Regions from separate parts of the Allobosea spartocytisi genome, predicted to be linked through region 2. Evidence: predicted binding sites of a transcription regulator. Region 2 holds the regulator's gene; each other region holds the start of a gene.

Region 1 (4,208 bases), on a different contig from region 2:
CGCTCTGCAAGGCGAAGCCGCTCGTCATCGACTATGACGACCCGGTCTATGACGGGCCGGGCGAGCGCCTCGGCAGCGTCGACTACGAGGATTTCGTCGCCTCCGGCGATCCCGAATTCGCGTGGCGGATGCCGGACGATGAATGGGACGCGATCGCGCTGAACTACACCTCCGGCACCACCGGCGACCCCAAGGGCGTGGTCTATCACCATCGCGGCGCCAATCTGCTGGCCACCTCCAACGTCATCACCGGCAATCTCGGCCGCCATCCGGTCTATCTCTGGACGCTGCCGATGTTCCACTGCAACGGCTGGTGCTTCCCCTGGACGATCTCGATCGTCGCCGGCACCCATGTCTGCCTGCGCCAGGTCCGGGCCAAGGCGATGTATGACGCGCTCGCCGACCATGGCGTGACCCATCTCTGCGGCGCGCCGATCGTGATGTCGACGCTGCTCAACGCCCCGGAAGAGGAGCGCCGCGACTTCCCGCAGACCGTTTCCTTCTTCACCGCCGCCGCCCCGCCGCCCGAAGCGGTGCTCGCCGGCATGAAGCAGGCCGGCTTCGAGGTCACCCATCTCTACGGGCTGACCGAGTGCTATGGCCCGGCCGTGGTCAATGAGTGGAACGACGACTGGGACACGCTCCCGCCGGCCGAGCAGGCCGCGAAGAAAGCCCGCCAGGGCGTGCGTTATCCCGCATTGGAGGGGCTCGACGTGCTCGACCCCGACACGATGCAGCCCGTCCCGCGCGACGGCCAGACGCTCGGCGAGGTGATGATGCGCGGCAACGTCGTGATGAAGGGCTATTTGAAGAACCCGAGATCGACCGGCGCCGCCTTTGCTGGCGGCTGGTTCCACACCGGCGACCTCGGCGTGCGCTATCCCGACGGCTACATCCAGCTCAAGGACCGCTCCAAGGACATCATCATCTCCGGCGGCGAGAACATCTCCTCGATCGAGGTCGAGGATGCGCTCTACAAGCATCCGGCCGTGCAGGCCGCCGCGGTCGTCGCCCGGCCTGACGAGAAATGGGGCGAGACGCCGTGCGCCTTCATCGAGCTCAAGCCGGGCAAGCCGGCGACCGAAGCGGAGCTGATCGCCTGGTGCAAGCAGCATCTGGCCTCGTTCAAATGCCCGAGGACCGTGATCTTCACCGAGATCCCCAAGACCTCGACCGGCAAGATCCAGAAATTCCGCCTGCGCGAAATGGCGCGGGCCCTCTAGCCCGCGCCACTGCCATGGCGATGTCTCTTACGTCCGGAGCGTTCAGCCCCTGGCGCTGCCGAGATTGCCGCCCGGCGTATAGCGATCGACCGCATCGGGCAGGACTTTCGAGAGCCGGGCCAGCAGGTCCTCGCGCGAGAGGCCGGTCTGCTTGGCGATGGCGTCGAGCACCTCCGGCCCCAGCGCCTGCTCGAGATCGCCCGGCGCGACATCCTGGTTGGGGCCCGTCCCGACCCAGGAATTGGCCTTGTCGCCCTGCCCGGATTGGTTGAAGCGGTCGACCAGTTCGCCAAGGCCGCTGTTCAGGATCGCTCCGGCGCCGCCAGCGCCGAGCAAGCCGCCCAGGCTACCGAGAAGGCCACCGCCAGCCTGCTGCTGACCGGGCGCGGCCCCCGCCTGCCCTGGGGCCGCCGGAGCGGCGCCCTGCCCGCCGCCCATCTTGTTGCTGATCCACTCCGAGATCTGGTCGCGATGCTGGTAGCCCGCGACGGCGAGCAGCCCAAGCAGGGCCGTCATCGACGGAAAACCGCTGCTGGTCCCGTTGTCATTGCTCATGGCAGGAACTCCTTTTCTGGACTCGATCAGGATCAGACAGAACCGCGGCGGCCATTGATCATCGCCCAAACCAACAGGACGATGACGGCGCCGATCACCGCGCCGACCAGCCCTGCCCCCTGCCCCGGCGCATACCAGCCGAGCGATTGACCGAGATAGGTCGCCACGAAGGCGCCGACGATGCCGAGGATTGTTGTCAGAATGAAGCCGGACGGCTCGTTCGAGCCCGGCGTGATGAATTTGGCGATGATCCCGGCGACAAAGCCGATGATGATGGTCCAGATAATGCCCATGCTATCCCTCCCATGTTGAAACGCCACGCTTCAACATGCGACATCCCGGGAAGGTTCCATAGCGCAAAAAAGAACCGGCCCTTTCGGGCCGGTTCGAGTCCGCATCCATGTAACGCCCCGCGGGCGAAGCGGAATGTCGTCTCAGTGCAGGGTTCGCCCCGGCATGGTCAGCCTTACGCGTTCGATCTCATCCTTCAGTTGCAACTTCTTCCGCTTGAGCTCGGCCACGCTGAGGTCGCTGGAGGAAGGGCTCGCCACGGCTCGGGCGATCGCGTCCTCGAGTTGGCGATGCTTGCGCTCGAGTTCGACAAGACGGGTCTGCAACGACATCTGGGATCCTCCTGATGAACAGTTGACGTACCAATCTGACAGAAAGCCGGCTTCACGTCTGCCCTGCACTGTCACACGGCATTCATGAGATTCTGTGATCAACTCCGGCTCCCTTCCCGGAAGCCGTGAATAGAAGGCTCCCGGAGGCTTGGGCAGCGACACGCGCTCTTGCGAGGCGCATCGCGGCGAAGGCATAGTCGCGGCCAAGTGCGGCGATGATGAGATGGCCATGGGATTCGAGCTCAGCCCGGAAGAGGTCGAGACCTTCACCGCGGAGCTGGCGCGGCTGCGCGAGGAGCACCGCGATCTCGACAGCGCCATCGACGCGCTGGAGCGGGTCGGCGCGATCAACCAGATCCAGGTGCAGCGGCTGAAGAAGCGGAAGCTCTACCTGAAGGACCGCATTTCGCAGATCGAGGATGCGCTGACGCCCGACATCATCGCCTGAGCACGGCGATTCGATGGGCGCCAGACCCGATTCGCCCTTGCTTATCGGGCGCCGGGCAGTCTAGATCGCGCGCTTCCCAAGGCGAAGCCCGAGCGCATCCATGGCCAAGACCAGCCCACCCGTCGCCATCATCATGGGCAGCCAGTCCGACTGGGCGACGATGCGTCATGCTGCCGAAGCGCTCGACGCCCTCGCCATCCCCTATGACGCCCGCATCGTCTCGGCCCATCGCACGCCGGACCGGCTGTTTTCCTTCGCCAAGGGCGCCAAGGCCGAAGGCTTCAAGGTGGTGATCGCCGGTGCCGGTGGCGCCGCCCATCTGCCGGGGATGACCGCCTCGCTGACGCCGCTGCCGGTCTTCGGCGTCCCGGTCGAATCCAAGGCGCTTTCGGGGCAGGACAGCCTGCTCTCCATCGTGCAGATGCCCGCCGGCATCCCGGTCGGCACCCTCGCCATCGGCCGTGCCGGCGCGGTCAATGCCGCACTCCTGGCGGCCGCCGTGCTCGCGCTCTCGGACGAGGCCCTGGCGGAACGTCTCGAGGCCTATCGCGCCCGCCAGAGCGCCGGCATCGCCGAGCGCCCGAATCGGGACGAGGCATGAGCGCGCCTGTTCCGACCGGCCTCGCGCCGGGCGCCATGCTCGGCATCCTCGGCGGCGGCCAGCTCGCCCGGATGATGGCGCTCGCCGCCGCCGATCTCGGCATACGCTGCCATGTCTTCGCGCCGGAGGCGGACAGCCCGGCCTTCGACGTGGCCACCCGCCATACCGTCGCCGATTATGACGACGAGGCGGCCCTCGCCAACTTCGCCGACGCCGTCGACGTCGTGACCTATGAATTCGAGAACGTGCCGGCGGCGACCGCCGCCTTCCTCGCCGCGCGCACGCCGCTGCATCCCGGAGCCCGCGCGCTTGCCGTGACGCAGGACCGGCTGAGCGAGAAGAGCTTCGTCGCCGATCTAGGCCTCGCGGTCGCGCCGTTCCGCGCCGTCGATTCGCTGGCCGATCTCGAGGCCGCCGTCGCCGCGCTCGGCCGCCCCTCGATCCTGAAGACACGCCGCTTCGGCTATGACGGCAAGGGGCAGGTCAAGATCGCTCCCGGCACCGACCTCGCCGAGGCCTATGAGGCGATCGGCCGCTTTCCCGCGATCCTCGAAGGTTTCGTGCCCTTCGAGCGCGAGGTCTCGGTCGTCGCCGCGCGCGGGCTCGACGGCGCCTTCGCCGCCTTCGACGTCTGCGAGAACGAGCATCGCGACCATATCCTCGCCTTCACCCGCGTGCCGGCGAAGCTCGGCAGGACAGCCTCCGACGCCGCCATCGATGCGGCGCGTCGGATCGGCGAGGCGCTCGGCTATGTCGGC
Region 2 (4,208 bases):
CTGGTTCATGCCGAGCCCGAGCAGCGTCGCCATGAACGGACCGATGATGTCGATCGTGCGCCAGGAGAACAGCCCGGGAATGCCGATGGTCGGGAAGACCAGCGCCAGGTTGAACCAGATCAGGAGCTGCAGCAGCAGCGGCGTGCCGCGGAAGAACCAGATGTAGAACAGCGCGACGCTGCGCAGCACCGGGTTCGGCGACATGTACATGATCGCGAAGATCACGCCGAGCACGATGCCCAGCGTCATCGCGCAGACCGTCATGATCAGCGTGTTGCCGAGACCGGAGAGGATCGCGGGCGCGGTGAAGAACTGCCCGACCACCGGCCAGGCGATGTCGCCCTTGACGAAGGCGGCGATAATCCAGGCGAGGACAGCGATGATGAGCGCCGCCGCGACCCAGCGCCCATAGAAGCGACGCGGCACGATCCTGAGTCGCGCGATCGCGGCCAGATCGCGGCTGGCGACCGGCGAGGTGACGGCATGGCTCATCGACGGCACTCCCGGACGGGCTTGCCGGCGGCTCTCGAAAGCGCCATCGACCGCGAAGCCGTTGGTCCGCGGAAACCACCGCAGCACGGGCAGATTGTCAAATTCATGCGAGCCCCTCCTCCCCAAGCGTAAGAATGACCTCTTGACCCGGCAGCCAGCAAACGAAACGATCTCCGGTAGCCTAGTCCAAAACGGAATACCCATGGCCTTGCGGCCCCCGCCCTCCTCCACCGCCATGCGCGCCTTCGTCACCGTCGCGCGACTGGGCTCGACCGCCCGCGCCGCCGGCGTCGTCAACCTGACGCAGAGCGCGGTCTCCAAGCAGATCCTGTCGCTCGAGCACCATCTCGGCACGGTGCTGTTCGAGCGCAATCCGGTCGGCCTCAAGCTGACCGAGGCCGGCGCGATCTACCTGCCCTATGCCGAAGCCGCCCTGGAGCAGATGGAACGCGGTGCGATGCGCCTGGCCGAGCGCGTCGCCATCGCCCGGCCGATCCGGTTGCACATGGTCGCCATCGCCGGCGAGCGCTGGCTGATGGAGCGCTTCCCCGTCTTCGCCGAGGCCCATCCCGGCGTCGACGTCCAGTTCACCAACTATGTCAGCGAAAACGAGACGGAAGAGCCGGACATCGAGATCAACCACGGCACCCCGCCCTGGCCCGGCAAGGAGGCGCATTATCTGTTCGGCCGCGATGTCGCCCTCGTCGCCGCGCCCGAATTGCTGGAGCGCATGAGCGGTTTCCGCCGCGCCGCCGACATCCAGAAGATGACGCTGCTGCAGCATTACCAGATGCCGGCCTTCTGGGCCGAGTTCACCGAGGCGCATGGCCTGCGCGGCGCGGTGCCGGCCCATACCGTCCGCTACGGCTATTACTCCGTCATCATCCGCGCCGCGGTCGCGGGGCTCGGCGTCGCGCTGGCGCCACGCTGCTATGTCGCCGAGGAACTGGCTTCGGGCGCGCTGGTCAACCCGCTCGATATCGGCTTCACCAGCGTCACCGGCTGCTGGCTGACCCGCCGCCTGGACCAGCCCTCGCGCCCCGGCCTCGACGCCTTCATCGCCTGGCTGAGGACGGAGGCCGCGGCTTTCGACGCGGCGACGCGAGCAGCCTGAGCGCCCGCAACCTCCCGGCCGGCCATGCGTTGACATCGGCACAGGAGGAGGCCGCCATGATCACCATTCTTCCGGCTCCCGACCATGTTCTCGCCATCGCGCTCAGCGGCACCATCGAGCCGGCCGATATCGAGCGCGTCGCCGCCGATGTCGAAGACCGGCTGAGCCGGCACGAGAAGGTCGCGATCCTCGCCGATATCACCGCCTTCGACGACATGACCTTCGCCGCGGCCTGGAAGGACGCGCGCTACAGCTTCGGCAAGCTCTGGGAACTCAGGCGCTTCCCCAAGGAGGCGATCATCGTCGAGAAGGGCTGGCTCGATCGCGTCGCGCGGCTCTTCGCCCCGGTAGTCCCCTTCGTCGAGATCCGTACCTTCCCGCCGGCCGAGCGCGAAGCCGCCCTGGCCTGGGCCGCCGATATCGAGGGCGGCCCCGACACCTGAAGCACGGGCGCTGCGAGCCGGGGCTCGGCTCGCGTGTCAGCTCCGGCGGCAGTCAGCTTCTGGCGAACGTCTCGTCGAAGGCATAGCCCGCGCCGCGCACGGTCCTGAGCGGATCCTTGGCGTCGGCAGGGGTGATCGCCTTGCGCAGGCGCCCGACATGCACGTCGACGGTGCGCTCGTCGATATAGACGTCCCGGCCCCAGACGGCGTCGAGGAGCTGGGCGCGGGAATAGACGCGGCCCGGTGCCTGCATCAGGAATTCGAGCAGGCGGAACTCGGTCGGCCCCAGATGCAGCTCGCTGCCGGCGCGGCGGACGCGCCGCGTGGTGCGGTCGAGCTCGAGGTCGCCCGCCTGCAGCAGGCCCGCGACATGGCCGGGCTTCGCCCGGCGCAGCAGCGCCTGGATGCGCGCCGTCAGCTCCGGCAGGGAGAACGGCTTCACGACATAGTCGTCGGCGCCGGTCGCGAGCCCGCGCACCCGCTCGGTCTCCTCGCCGCGCGCCGTCAACATGATGATCGGCACCCGCTCGGTGTCGCGCCGCGAGCGCAGCCGGCGGCAGAGTTCGATGCCGGAAAGGCCCGGCAGCATCCAGTCCAGCAGCACCAGATCGGGCGTGTGGTCGCGCAGATGCAGTTCGGCGTCGTCCCCCCGCGCCACGCTGTCGACCTCGAAGCCCTCGGCTTCGAGGTTGTAGCGCAGCAGCAGGGTGAGAGGCTCTTCGTCCTCGACGATCAGGATGCGTGCCGCCATGATTCCTTAGCCTCAGCTACCCGTGATCGCCTCGACCTCGATATTGGTCGTGTCGAGCTTCGGCCGGTTCGCGTCGAGCGAGTCACCGGTGATGAGATAGTGGATCGTCTCGGCGATGTTGGTGGTGTGGTCGCCGATGCGCTCGATGTTCTTGGCGCAGAACAGAAGATGCGTGCAGAAGGTGATGTTGCGCGGATCTTCCATCATATAGGTCAGGAGCTCGCGGAACAGCGAGGTGTAGAGCGCGTCGATCTCGTCGTCGCGGCGCCAGACCTCGAGCGCCTTCTGCTCGTTGCCGGCGGCATAAGCGTCGAGCACATCCTTGAGCTGCGCCTGAACGAGGCGGCTGATGTGCTCCAGCCCGACCACGGCGCGGTGCGGCGGCTGGAACTGCCCGGAGATGGCGACGGCGCGCTTGGCGATGTTCTTGGCGAGATCGCCGACACGCTCGACATCCGCCGCGATGCGGATGGCGGAGATCAGCTCGCGCAGATCGTTGGCCAGCGGCTGGCGCCGGGCGATGGTCAGCACCGCCTTCTCCTCGACCTCGCGCTGGAGATTGTCGAGGCGCTGATCGGCGGAGATGATCTTCTGGGCCAGCGTGGTGTCGCGGCGCACCAGCGCCACGGTCGCATCGCCGAGCATGCGCTCGGCCATCCCGCCCATTTCGGCGAGGCTGCGGCGAAGGCCTTCGAGATCGGCGTCGTAGGAGCGGACGATGTGGTCGGTCATGGGGTTCCTCCTCCGTCGCCGCTCAGCCGAACCGGCCGGTGACGTAATCCTGCGTCTGCTTCTTCGCCGGGTTCATGAAGATCGTGTTGGTCGGCGCGAACTCGATGACCTCGCCGAGATACATGAAGGCCGTGTACTGCGAGATGCGCGCCGCCTGCTGCATGTTGTGCGTCACGATGGCGATGGTGAAGTCGCTCTTGAGCTGCTCCAGCAGGTCCTCGATCTTGCCGGTCGAGATCGGATCGAGCGCCGAGGTCGGCTCGTCGAACAGGATCACTTCCGGCTTCTGCGCGATGGTGCGCGCGATGCACAGGCGCTGCTGCTGGCCGCCGGAGAGGCCCATGCCGGAGCTCTTCAGCTTGTCCTTGACCTCGTCCCAGAGCGCGGCGCGGCGCAGTGCGCCCTCGACGCGGTCGTCGAGCTCCGACTTCGGCGGCTTCTCGTAGAGGCGGATGCCGAAGGCGACGTTGTCGTAGATCGACATCGGGAAGGGCGTCGGCTTCTGGAACACCATGCCGACGCGCGAGCGCAGCTCGTTCACATCGACGTCGTTGGAGATGATGTTGCGCCCGTCGAGCATGATCTCGCCGGTCGCCTTCTGCTCCGGATAGAGCGAGTAGATCCGGTTGAAGATGCGCAGCAGGGTCGACTTGCCGCAGCCCGAAGGCCCGATCAG
Region 3 (4,208 bases), on a different contig from region 2:
GAGGTAGCCGGGGTCGGCGAAGAGGGTCTGGTAGTTCTCGAACCAGACGAATTGCGTCGCGGTGCCGAAGGCGTCCTCGAGCAGGAAGCTCTGCCAGACCGCCTGGGTCGCCGGCCAGTAGAAGAACACGATGGTGATCGCGAGCTGCGGCAGAAGCAGCAGGAAGGGGATCGTCAGCCCCTTGAAGTATGCGTTCTTCTGCATCGGCTTCCCTGGAACGAGACGGCCATCCCGGACGGAATCTGTCCGGGATGGCCTTGGATATGCGAGCGCCGACCGCTCAGCGGGCCGCGGTCCGCTCGAACTGGCGCAGCATCTGGTTGCCGCGTTCGGCAGCCGCGTCAAGCGCCGCCTGCGGCGACTTCTGACCGTTCAGCGCCGCCTCCAGCTCCTCCGACCAGATGTCGCGGATCTGGACGAGGCTGCCATAGCGCAGGCCCTTCGAGTTGTCGGTCGGGGTCTTGTTGGTCAGCTCGAGGATCGGGGTCTCGAGATAGGGCTTGTCCTTGTAGAAGCCGGACGCCTTGACCTTCTCATAAGCGGCCTTGGTGATCGGCAGATAGCCCGACTCGGTGTGCAGCTTCGCCTGGCGGTCGACGTCGGAGAGGAAGGTGAAGAACTTGGCGACTCCCTTGTACTCGTTCGCCGACTTTCCGCCCATCACCCACAGCGAGGCGCCGCCGATGATCGAGTTCTGCGGCGCGCCCTGCACGTCGGGATAGTACGGCATCGGGGCGTTGCCCCAGTCGAACTTCGCATTGGCGACGACGTTGCCATAGAAGCCCGAGGAGGTCAGGAAGATCGGGCATTCGCCCGAGGTGAAGCGACCTTCGCCATTGTTGGTGCGGCCGGAATAGTCATAGGTCTTGTCCTTCTGCAGCTCGACCAGATTGGTCCAGTGCTTGAGGAAGACCGGGTCCTTGTTGAAGGTCATCACCGCATCGGTGCCGGCCATGCCGTTGACCTTGGTCGACAGCGCAATGTTATGCCAGGCGCCGAACTGCTCGATATTGGCCCAGGTCGCCCAGGCGTTCGAGAAGCCGCATTTGTCGTAGCCGGCGGCCTTGAGCTTCTTGGCGTCCGCGAACACCTCCGGCCAGGTCTTCGGCGGCTTGGCGGGGTCGAGGCCGGCCTTCTTGAAGGCGTCCTTGTTGTACCACATCACCATCGAGGACGAGTTGAACGGCATCGAGAGCATCTCGCCCTTCGCCGTCGAATAGTAGCCGCTGATCGCCGGGAGATAGGCGTTCGGATCGAATTTTTCGCCGGCTTCCTTCATCATCTCATGGACCGGCTTGATCGCGCCCTTGGCCGACATCATCGTGCCGGTGCCGACCTCGAAGACCTGCAGGATGTGGGGCGCCTGGCCGGCGCGGAAGGCGGCGATGCCGGCGTTCAACGCGTCGGGGTAGGAGCCCTTATAGGCCGGAACGACCTTGTATTCCTTCTGCGAGGCATTGAAATCATTGGCGAGCTTGACGACGACGTCGTTGTTGGCGCCGGTCAGCGCGTGCCACCACTGGATCTCGGTCTGGGCGAAAGCCGGCGAAGCACCGGCGAGCGCGAACGCCGCCGCGCTCATCAGGATACGGGATTTGATGCTCATGGGTCGATCTCCCTTCCGCGGGCGGACCCCGCCGCGGTTCTTGTCGTTGGTGCGCAAGCTAGCATGAAGCGCGGGCGACATTTCAATGACAAATCGATGACGCCCGGCGCAATCCACCTATGGTCGCGAACCGGCTTGCGCATTTGCGCATAAGCGGCTGTTCTCCGGCTCCCGAACGATTTCTCTCCTGGACGACGCCATGCCCGATCTCGACCTCTCCGTCGCAGCGACCCTGCCGCAGGATGCCGCAACCGCCGTCCTGGCCGGCCGGGTCTGGCGGCCCGATCTCGGTGGCCCGGCGGTGGTCACCGTCCGCAACGGGCGGGTGATCGACGTCAGCGCCCATTTCCCGACCAGCCGCGATCTGTGCGAATCGACCGATCCCGCCAAGGCGCTGCGCGCGGTCGAGGGCGAGGCGATCGCCTCGCTCGCCGACATCCTGGCGAACACGCCCGTGGATAGGCGCGACCCCTCGAAGCCCTGGTTGCTCTCGCCGCTCGACCTGCAGGCGGTCAAGGCCGCCGGCGTCACCTTCGCCGTCTCGATGCTGGAGCGCGTGATCGAGGAGAAGGCGCGCGGCAACCCGGCCGCCGCTGCGACGATCCGCGAGGAGATCGGCAAGCTCATCGGCGACGACCTGTCCAAGCTCAAGCCCGGCTCGCCCGAGGCGATGCATCTCAAGGAGGTGCTGATCAAGCAGGGCGCCTGGAGCCAGTATCTCGAGGTCGGCATCGGCCCGGACGCCGAGATCTTCACCAAGGCGCCGGCGATGTCGACCGTCGGGACCGGCGTCGATGCCGGCCTGCATCCGGCTTCGAGCTGGAACAACCCGGAGCCGGAGATCGTGCTGATCGTCGCCTCGACCGGCACGATCGTCGGCGCAACGCTCGGCAACGACGTCAATCTGCGCGATGTCGAGGGCCGCTCGGCGCTGCTGCTCGGCAAGGCCAAGGACAACAATGCCGCGGCCGCGGTCGGCCCCTTCATCCGCTTCTTCGACGCGGGCTTCACGCTCGACCATGTCCGCAGGACGACCGTGACGCTGACGGTCGCGGGCGAGGACGGCTTCACGCTCGAAGGCTCCTCCTCGATCGCCAAGATCAGCCGCGACCCGGCCGATCTGGCGGCGCAGATGATCGGCCCGCATCACCAGTATCCGGACGGGGCGGCGCTCTATCTCGGCACCATGTTCGCGCCGATCAAGGATCGCGGTGCGCCGGGCGGCGGCTTCACCCATAAATACGGGGATATCGTCACCATCGCGGCGCCCGAACTGGGCAGCCTCGTCAACCGGATGAAGCGCACGGATGAATGCGAGCCCTGGACCTATGGCGCCTCGCATCTGATGCGCCATCTCGCGAAGCGCGGGCTGCTTTGAGGCCATAACCTCGGCCGGCAGGGGGCAGTGTCGGCAACCGCGTCAGCTTGCTGGTAAGGTTTTTCTGTCAGAGAGCGCGCGACCAGGAGGGTTGGCGTTGGCGGTGGGCGACATCAGGACCGGGCTCCCCCGCGGCGAGGGCGGCAACCTCGCCGGGCGCCTGTTGCGCAACCCTCTCGTCTGGATCGCGGCCTTCGTCGTCGCGGTCATCGCCGGGCTGAACCTGCCGCTGCGCGTGCCGCTCGGCCCGAATGCCTGGGACACAGTCGTCTATCTCGACGCGATCCAGCGCATCCATGTCGGGCAGGCGCCGGGGCTGGACTTCTTCGCGCCGGTCGGGCCGCTCGGCTATTATCTCGCCGCCGGGCTCGATGCGCTCTTTCCGGCCGCGCAGCCGATGCTGCTGGTCAACTGGGCGCTGCTGCCGGTGCTGCTGCCGCTCACCGCGCTGCTGATGGTCGATCTCGCGCCAAGGGCGCGCGGACAGGCGCTCGCACTGCTCCTGCCGCTGCTGATGTTCGCCGCGCTGCCGATCAACCTGCACGCGCTCTACCCATCGCCCGGCTTCGACGGCTACGGCTATTACAACCGCCATGTCAGCCTGCTGCTCTACCTGCTGATCGCGACGCTGCTCTTCGCGCGTCATCGCGCCTTGCGGATCGGCCTCGTCGCCGCGCTGATGCTGAGCCTCTTCCTCGTGAAGATCACCGGCGCGGTGACGGGCACGCTCATCGTCGGCTATGCGCTGGTCGCCGGGCGGATGCGCCTGCTCGACGTCGCCATCGCCGCCGGCCTCGTCATCGCGGCACTGGCCGGGCTCGAGCTGGCGACGGGCATCGTCTCGGCCTATCTCGCCGACATCCTGCAATTGCTCGGCCTCAACACCGGCGCGCTGTTGCCGCGCTTCCTCACCGTCGCCTCGGTCAAGTTCAACGTGGTCGGCCCGGTGCTGCTGCTGCTCGGAGCGCTCGCCCTCGCATCCTGGCGGAGCGGCCTCCCCGCCTCCCTCGCCGGCTGGCGGGCGCTGGCCAACAGCCCCCTCGGCTGGCTCGCAGCGGGATTCGCGGCGCTGACCTTCTTCGAGACGCAGAATACCGGCTCGCTCGAATTCATCGGGCTCTGGCCGATCCTGCTCACCCTGCTCCGCGACTGGTGGCAGCGCCGCGACGACCCGATGCGCCCGCTGGTGCTGGTGCTGGCGCTCGCCGTGAGCCTGCCGACGGC
Region 4 (4,208 bases), on a different contig from region 2:
ATGGCGGCCTATCTCGCCTTCTGGCTGCGGCACATGGCGGGATCGACCGAGACCGCCCGCGCTGGCCGGGAACCGCCGGACCACGTATAGAGTTGCTCGTCTTCCTGCCGAAGACGCGAAGAGGCTGATGGATGACCTTACAGCGCCAGATCGGCTTTTGGCTGGGTTCCCTCTTCCTCTTCGTGCTGTTCCTGGTGCTGCTCAGGGACATCCTGCTGCCCTTCATCGCGGCGCTGGCGCTTGCCTATCTGCTCGATCCGCTGGCCGACCGGCTGGAGCGCCTCGGGATGAGCCGTCTTGCCGCGACCATCGTCATCCTCGTCGTCTTCATCCTGATCTTCGCGCTGGTGCTGATCCTGCTCGCGCCGCTGCTCGGCCAGCAACTCGCCGGGCTGGTGGCACGGCTGCCCGGGGATGCGGCGAAACTGCAGTCGCTCGTGCTCGAAAAGGGCGCGCCCTGGCTCGAGCGCTTCGGCGGCGGCGATCTTGCCAAGCAGGCGCAAAGCTCGCTGGGCGACCTCGTCGGCCAGGCGACGAAATGGGTTGGCGGCCTGCTGCAATCGCTCTGGAGCGGCGGCACCGCGATCGTCGGCGTCTTTTCGCTGCTGGTGCTGACGCCGGTCATCGCCTTCTATCTGCTGGTCGACTGGGATCGCATGGTCGCGACCGTCGATAGCTGGCTGCCGCGCGACCATCGCAAGACCATCCGCGGGCTGGTCCGCGAGATGGACACCGCCATCGCCGGATTCCTGCGCGGGCAGGCGCTGGTCTGCCTGCTGCTGGGCGCTTTCTACGCCATCGGGCTGAGCGTGGTCGGTGTCAATTTCGGCGCGTTGATCGGCATCATCTCGGGCTTCCTCTCCTTCATTCCCTATGTCGGCTCGCTGACCGGGCTCGTGCTCTCGGTCGGCGTCGCGACGGTGCAGTTCTGGCCGGACTGGACCTGGCCGCTGGCGACGCTCGGCGTCTTCCTGGTCGGGCAGTTCCTCGAGGGCAACATCTTCCAGCCGAAATTCGTCGGCGATTCGATCGGCGTCCATCCGGTCTGGCTGATGTTCGCGCTGCTTGCCTTCGGTTCGCTCTTCGGCTTCGTCGGCCTGCTGCTGGCGGTGCCGCTGGCGGCGGTGATCGGCGTGCTCTGCCGCTTCGCCCTCAGGCAGTATCTCGCCAGCAATCTCTATCGCGGCATTCATCCGAACCCGGCGAAGGCCGATGTGACGATCGAGATCGAGCGCTGAGCCGCCCATGTCAGACGCGCCTTCGCGCCCGCGCCAGCTCGCCTTCGACCTGCCGGTCGACAGTCGCCACGGCGTCGAGGATTTCCTCGTCGGCCCCTCGAACGAGGCGGCCTACGGGCTGGTCGAAAGCTGGCCGCGCTGGCCGGATGCCTGGCTGCGCCTGACGGGACCGGAAGGCGCGGGCAAGACCCATCTCGCCGCGATCTGGGCCCGCATGGCCCATGCCTGGACAATTCCCGCGCGTGATCTGGCTGACGAGAAGGTGCCGCATCTGGTCTCGGGCGGCGCGCTCGTGATCGAGGATTGCGATGCCGCCCCCTTCGACGAGCCGGCGCTGTTCCATCTGATGAACGCGATCAAGGCGCGCGGCGGCCATCTGCTGCTGACGGCGCGCACGCCGCCCGATCTCTGGGGCCTGCGCGTGCCGGACCTGCTCTCGCGCCTGCGGCTGGCACCGAGCGCCACCATCGAGCCGCCGGATGACGGGTTGCTTCGCGCCGTGCTGGTCAAGCTCTTCATCGATCGCCAGCTCGTGGTCGATACGGCGGTCATCGATACGCTGGCGCTCAGGATGGAGCGCTCCTTCGCCGCCGCGCGGCAGGTCGTGGACCGGCTCGACCGGGTGGCGCTGGAGCGCGGCCGGCGCGTGACGCGCCCGCTGGTGCAGGAGGTGCTGGCCGAGCTGTTCCCGCAGGAGCCGGGCTGAGCGGCTTGCTGACGATCGCGGGGGCTGCCGGGCGCCCCGTGAAGCCTCCTATCTATGGCCGGCGGCCGATGCCTGCTAACCTTTTCCGACAGCGATTCATGTCGCTTGTCATCGAACCGTCACGGTAGGATGGCTTCACAACGCCCCATGAGACGCACGAGCAGGACGACGACCAGGGTAAGGGTACGGACCAAGCGCATGACCACGGAGATCGCGGCCGACATGCCCGACATGCCGGATAGGGCGACGGGGGATTCGGACGCATTGCCGCTGCGCCGGCAGCCGGCGCGCTTCATGAATCGCGAGCTCTCCTGGCTGCAGTTCAACCGCCGGGTCATGGAGGAGGCGTCGAACCGCAGCCATCCGCTGCTGGAGCAGCTGCGCTTCCTCTCGATCTCGGCCAACAACCTCGACGAGTTCTTCATGGTCCGCGTCTCGGGCCTGCGCGAGCAGCTCAAGGCCGGCGTCGTCACTCCCAGCCAGGACGGGCTCACCCCGGCCGAGCAGCTCGTCGAGATCGGCAATGCGGTTTCGGCCCTGACCGACGACCAACAGGCGCGCTGGGTCGAACTGCGCCATGAGCTGCACGAGAACCGCATCCACCTGCTCGGCCCGGCCGATATCGGTTCGCAGGACCGGATCTGGCTGGAGGACTATTTCCTCAATTACGTCTTCCCGGTGCTGACACCGCTGGCGATCGACCCGGCCCATCCCTTCCCCTTCATCCCGAATCTCGGTTTCACCGTCGCGCTCGCGCTGGAGCGCCTCAGCGACGGGCGCCAGCTCGACGCGCTGATCCGCGTGCCGATCAAGATCGACCGCTTCATCGAGCTGCCCGATCTCGCCCGCGAAGGTTTGCACCGCTTCATCACCCTCGAGGATGCGGTCTCGCTCTTTATCGCCAAGCTTTTCCCCGGCTACGAGGTCAAGGGCACCGGCTCCTTCCGCGTCATCCGCGACTCCGACCTCGATATCGAGGAGGAGGCGGAGGACCTCGTCCGCGTCTTCGAGACCATGCTGAAGCAGCGGCGCCTCGGCGTCGTCATCCGGCTCGAACTCTCGACCGGCATGCCCGACCATCTGCGCCGGATGATCGTGCGCGAGCTCAAGGTCGACAGCGACGAGGTCGTCGAGGTCAACGGCATGATCGGCCTGAACGAGCTTGCCCAGCTCGTCAGCGTCGACCGGCCGGACCTCAAGTTCAGGCCCTACAACGCCCGTTTCCCCGAGCGCATCCGCGAGCATGGCGGCGACTGCTTCGCCGCGATCCGGCAGAAGGACCTGCTGGTCCATCATCCCTATGAGAGCTTCGACGTCGTGGTGCAGTTCCTGCAGCAGGCGGCGCGCGACCCCAATGTCGTCGCGATCAAGCAGACGCTCTACCGCACCTCTTCGAACTCGCCGATCGTCAAGGCGCTGACCGAGGCCGCCGAGGCCGGCAAGTCGGTGACCGCACTGGTCGAGCTCAAGGCCCGCTTCGACGAGGAAGCGAACATCCGCTGGGCCAAGGAGATGGAGCGCGCCGGCGTCCAGGTCGTCTACGGCTTCATCGAGCTGAAGACCCACGCCAAGCTGTCACTGGTGGTGCGGCGCGAAGCCGGCCAGCTCGTCAGCTACTGTCATATCGCGACCGGCAACTACCATCCGATCACGGCGCGCATCTACACCGACGTGTCCTTCTTCACCGCCGATCCGGTGCTTTCGCAGGATGTCGCCCGCGTCTTCAACTTCATCACCGGCTATGCCGAGCCGGCCGGGCTGGAGCGCATGGCCGTCTCGCCGACGAACCTGAAGAAGCGTCTGCTCGGCGACATCGCCGAGGAGGTCGCGCATGTGAAGGCCGGCCGCAAGGGCGCGATCTGGGGCAAATGCAATTCACTGGTCGATCCCGAGATCATCGACGCGCTCTATGACGCCAGCCGGGCCGGTGTCGAGATCGACTTCGTCGTGCGCGGCATCTGCTGCCTGCGGCCAGGCCTGCCCGGTTTGTCGGAGAATATCCGGGTCAAGTCGATCATCGGCCGCTTCCTGGAGCACAACCGCATCTACGCCTTCGGCGCCGGCCATGGCTTGCCTTCGCCCAAGGCGAAGGTCTACATCTCCTCCGCCGACCTGATGCCGCGCAATCTCGACCGTCGCGTCGAGGCGCTGACGCCGATCCTGAACCCGACGGTGCACCAGCAATTGCTCGATCAGATCATGCTCGCCAACCTGCTCGACAATGAGCAGAGCTGGACGATCCTGCCCGATGGCGGCTCGCGCCG

The links. Region 2 encodes PhoB, which activates phosphate uptake and scavenging genes when phosphate is short. Its sites were predicted from a motif close to TGTCATNNANCTGTCAT; they were not measured.
Region 1: the regulator PhoB is predicted to act here: its motif matches at 2,471-2,487, upstream of IED13_RS26310 (YdcH family protein).
Region 3: the regulator PhoB is predicted to act here: its motif matches at 1,692-1,708, upstream of ugpB (sn-glycerol-3-phosphate ABC transporter substrate-binding protein UgpB).
Region 4: the regulator PhoB is predicted to act here: its motif matches at 2,051-2,067, upstream of IED13_RS04510 (RNA degradosome polyphosphate kinase).

The regions. Positions count from the first base shown of each region.
Region 1 is NZ_JACXWY010000032.1:10,369-14,576, reverse strand. Features, by position in the region: gene IED13_RS26325 (acyl-CoA synthetase) at 1-1,223, shown strand, start outside; gene IED13_RS26320 (YidB family protein) at 1,266-1,778, opposite strand; gene IED13_RS26315 (GlsB/YeaQ/YmgE family stress response membrane protein) at 1,811-2,071, opposite strand; gene IED13_RS26310 (YdcH family protein) at 2,213-2,401, opposite strand; gene IED13_RS26305 (YdcH family protein) at 2,631-2,849, shown strand; gene purE (5-(carboxyamino)imidazole ribonucleotide mutase) at 2,950-3,450, shown strand; gene IED13_RS26295 (5-(carboxyamino)imidazole ribonucleotide synthase) at 3,447-4,208, shown strand, end outside.
Region 2 is NZ_JACXWY010000015.1:52,585-56,792, forward strand. Features, by position in the region: gene IED13_RS20455 (amino acid ABC transporter permease) at 1-492, opposite strand, end outside; gene IED13_RS20460 (LysR substrate-binding domain-containing protein) at 695-1,606, shown strand; gene IED13_RS20465 (SpoIIAA family protein) at 1,663-2,049, shown strand; gene phoB (phosphate regulon transcriptional regulator PhoB) at 2,102-2,800, opposite strand; gene phoU (phosphate signaling complex protein PhoU) at 2,813-3,532, opposite strand; gene pstB (phosphate ABC transporter ATP-binding protein PstB) at 3,555-4,208, opposite strand, start outside.
Region 3 is NZ_JACXWY010000003.1:139,500-143,707, forward strand. Features, by position in the region: gene ugpA (sn-glycerol-3-phosphate ABC transporter permease UgpA) at 1-204, opposite strand, end outside; gene ugpB (sn-glycerol-3-phosphate ABC transporter substrate-binding protein UgpB) at 281-1,606, opposite strand; gene IED13_RS06040 (fumarylacetoacetate hydrolase family protein) at 1,806-2,984, shown strand; gene IED13_RS06045 (hypothetical protein) at 3,082-4,208, shown strand, end outside.
Region 4 is NZ_JACXWY010000002.1:353,794-358,001, forward strand. Features, by position in the region: gene IED13_RS04495 (CDP-alcohol phosphatidyltransferase family protein) at 1-90, shown strand, start outside; gene IED13_RS04500 (AI-2E family transporter) at 132-1,238, shown strand; gene IED13_RS04505 (HdaA/DnaA family protein) at 1,246-1,944, shown strand; gene IED13_RS04510 (RNA degradosome polyphosphate kinase) at 2,167-4,208, shown strand, end outside.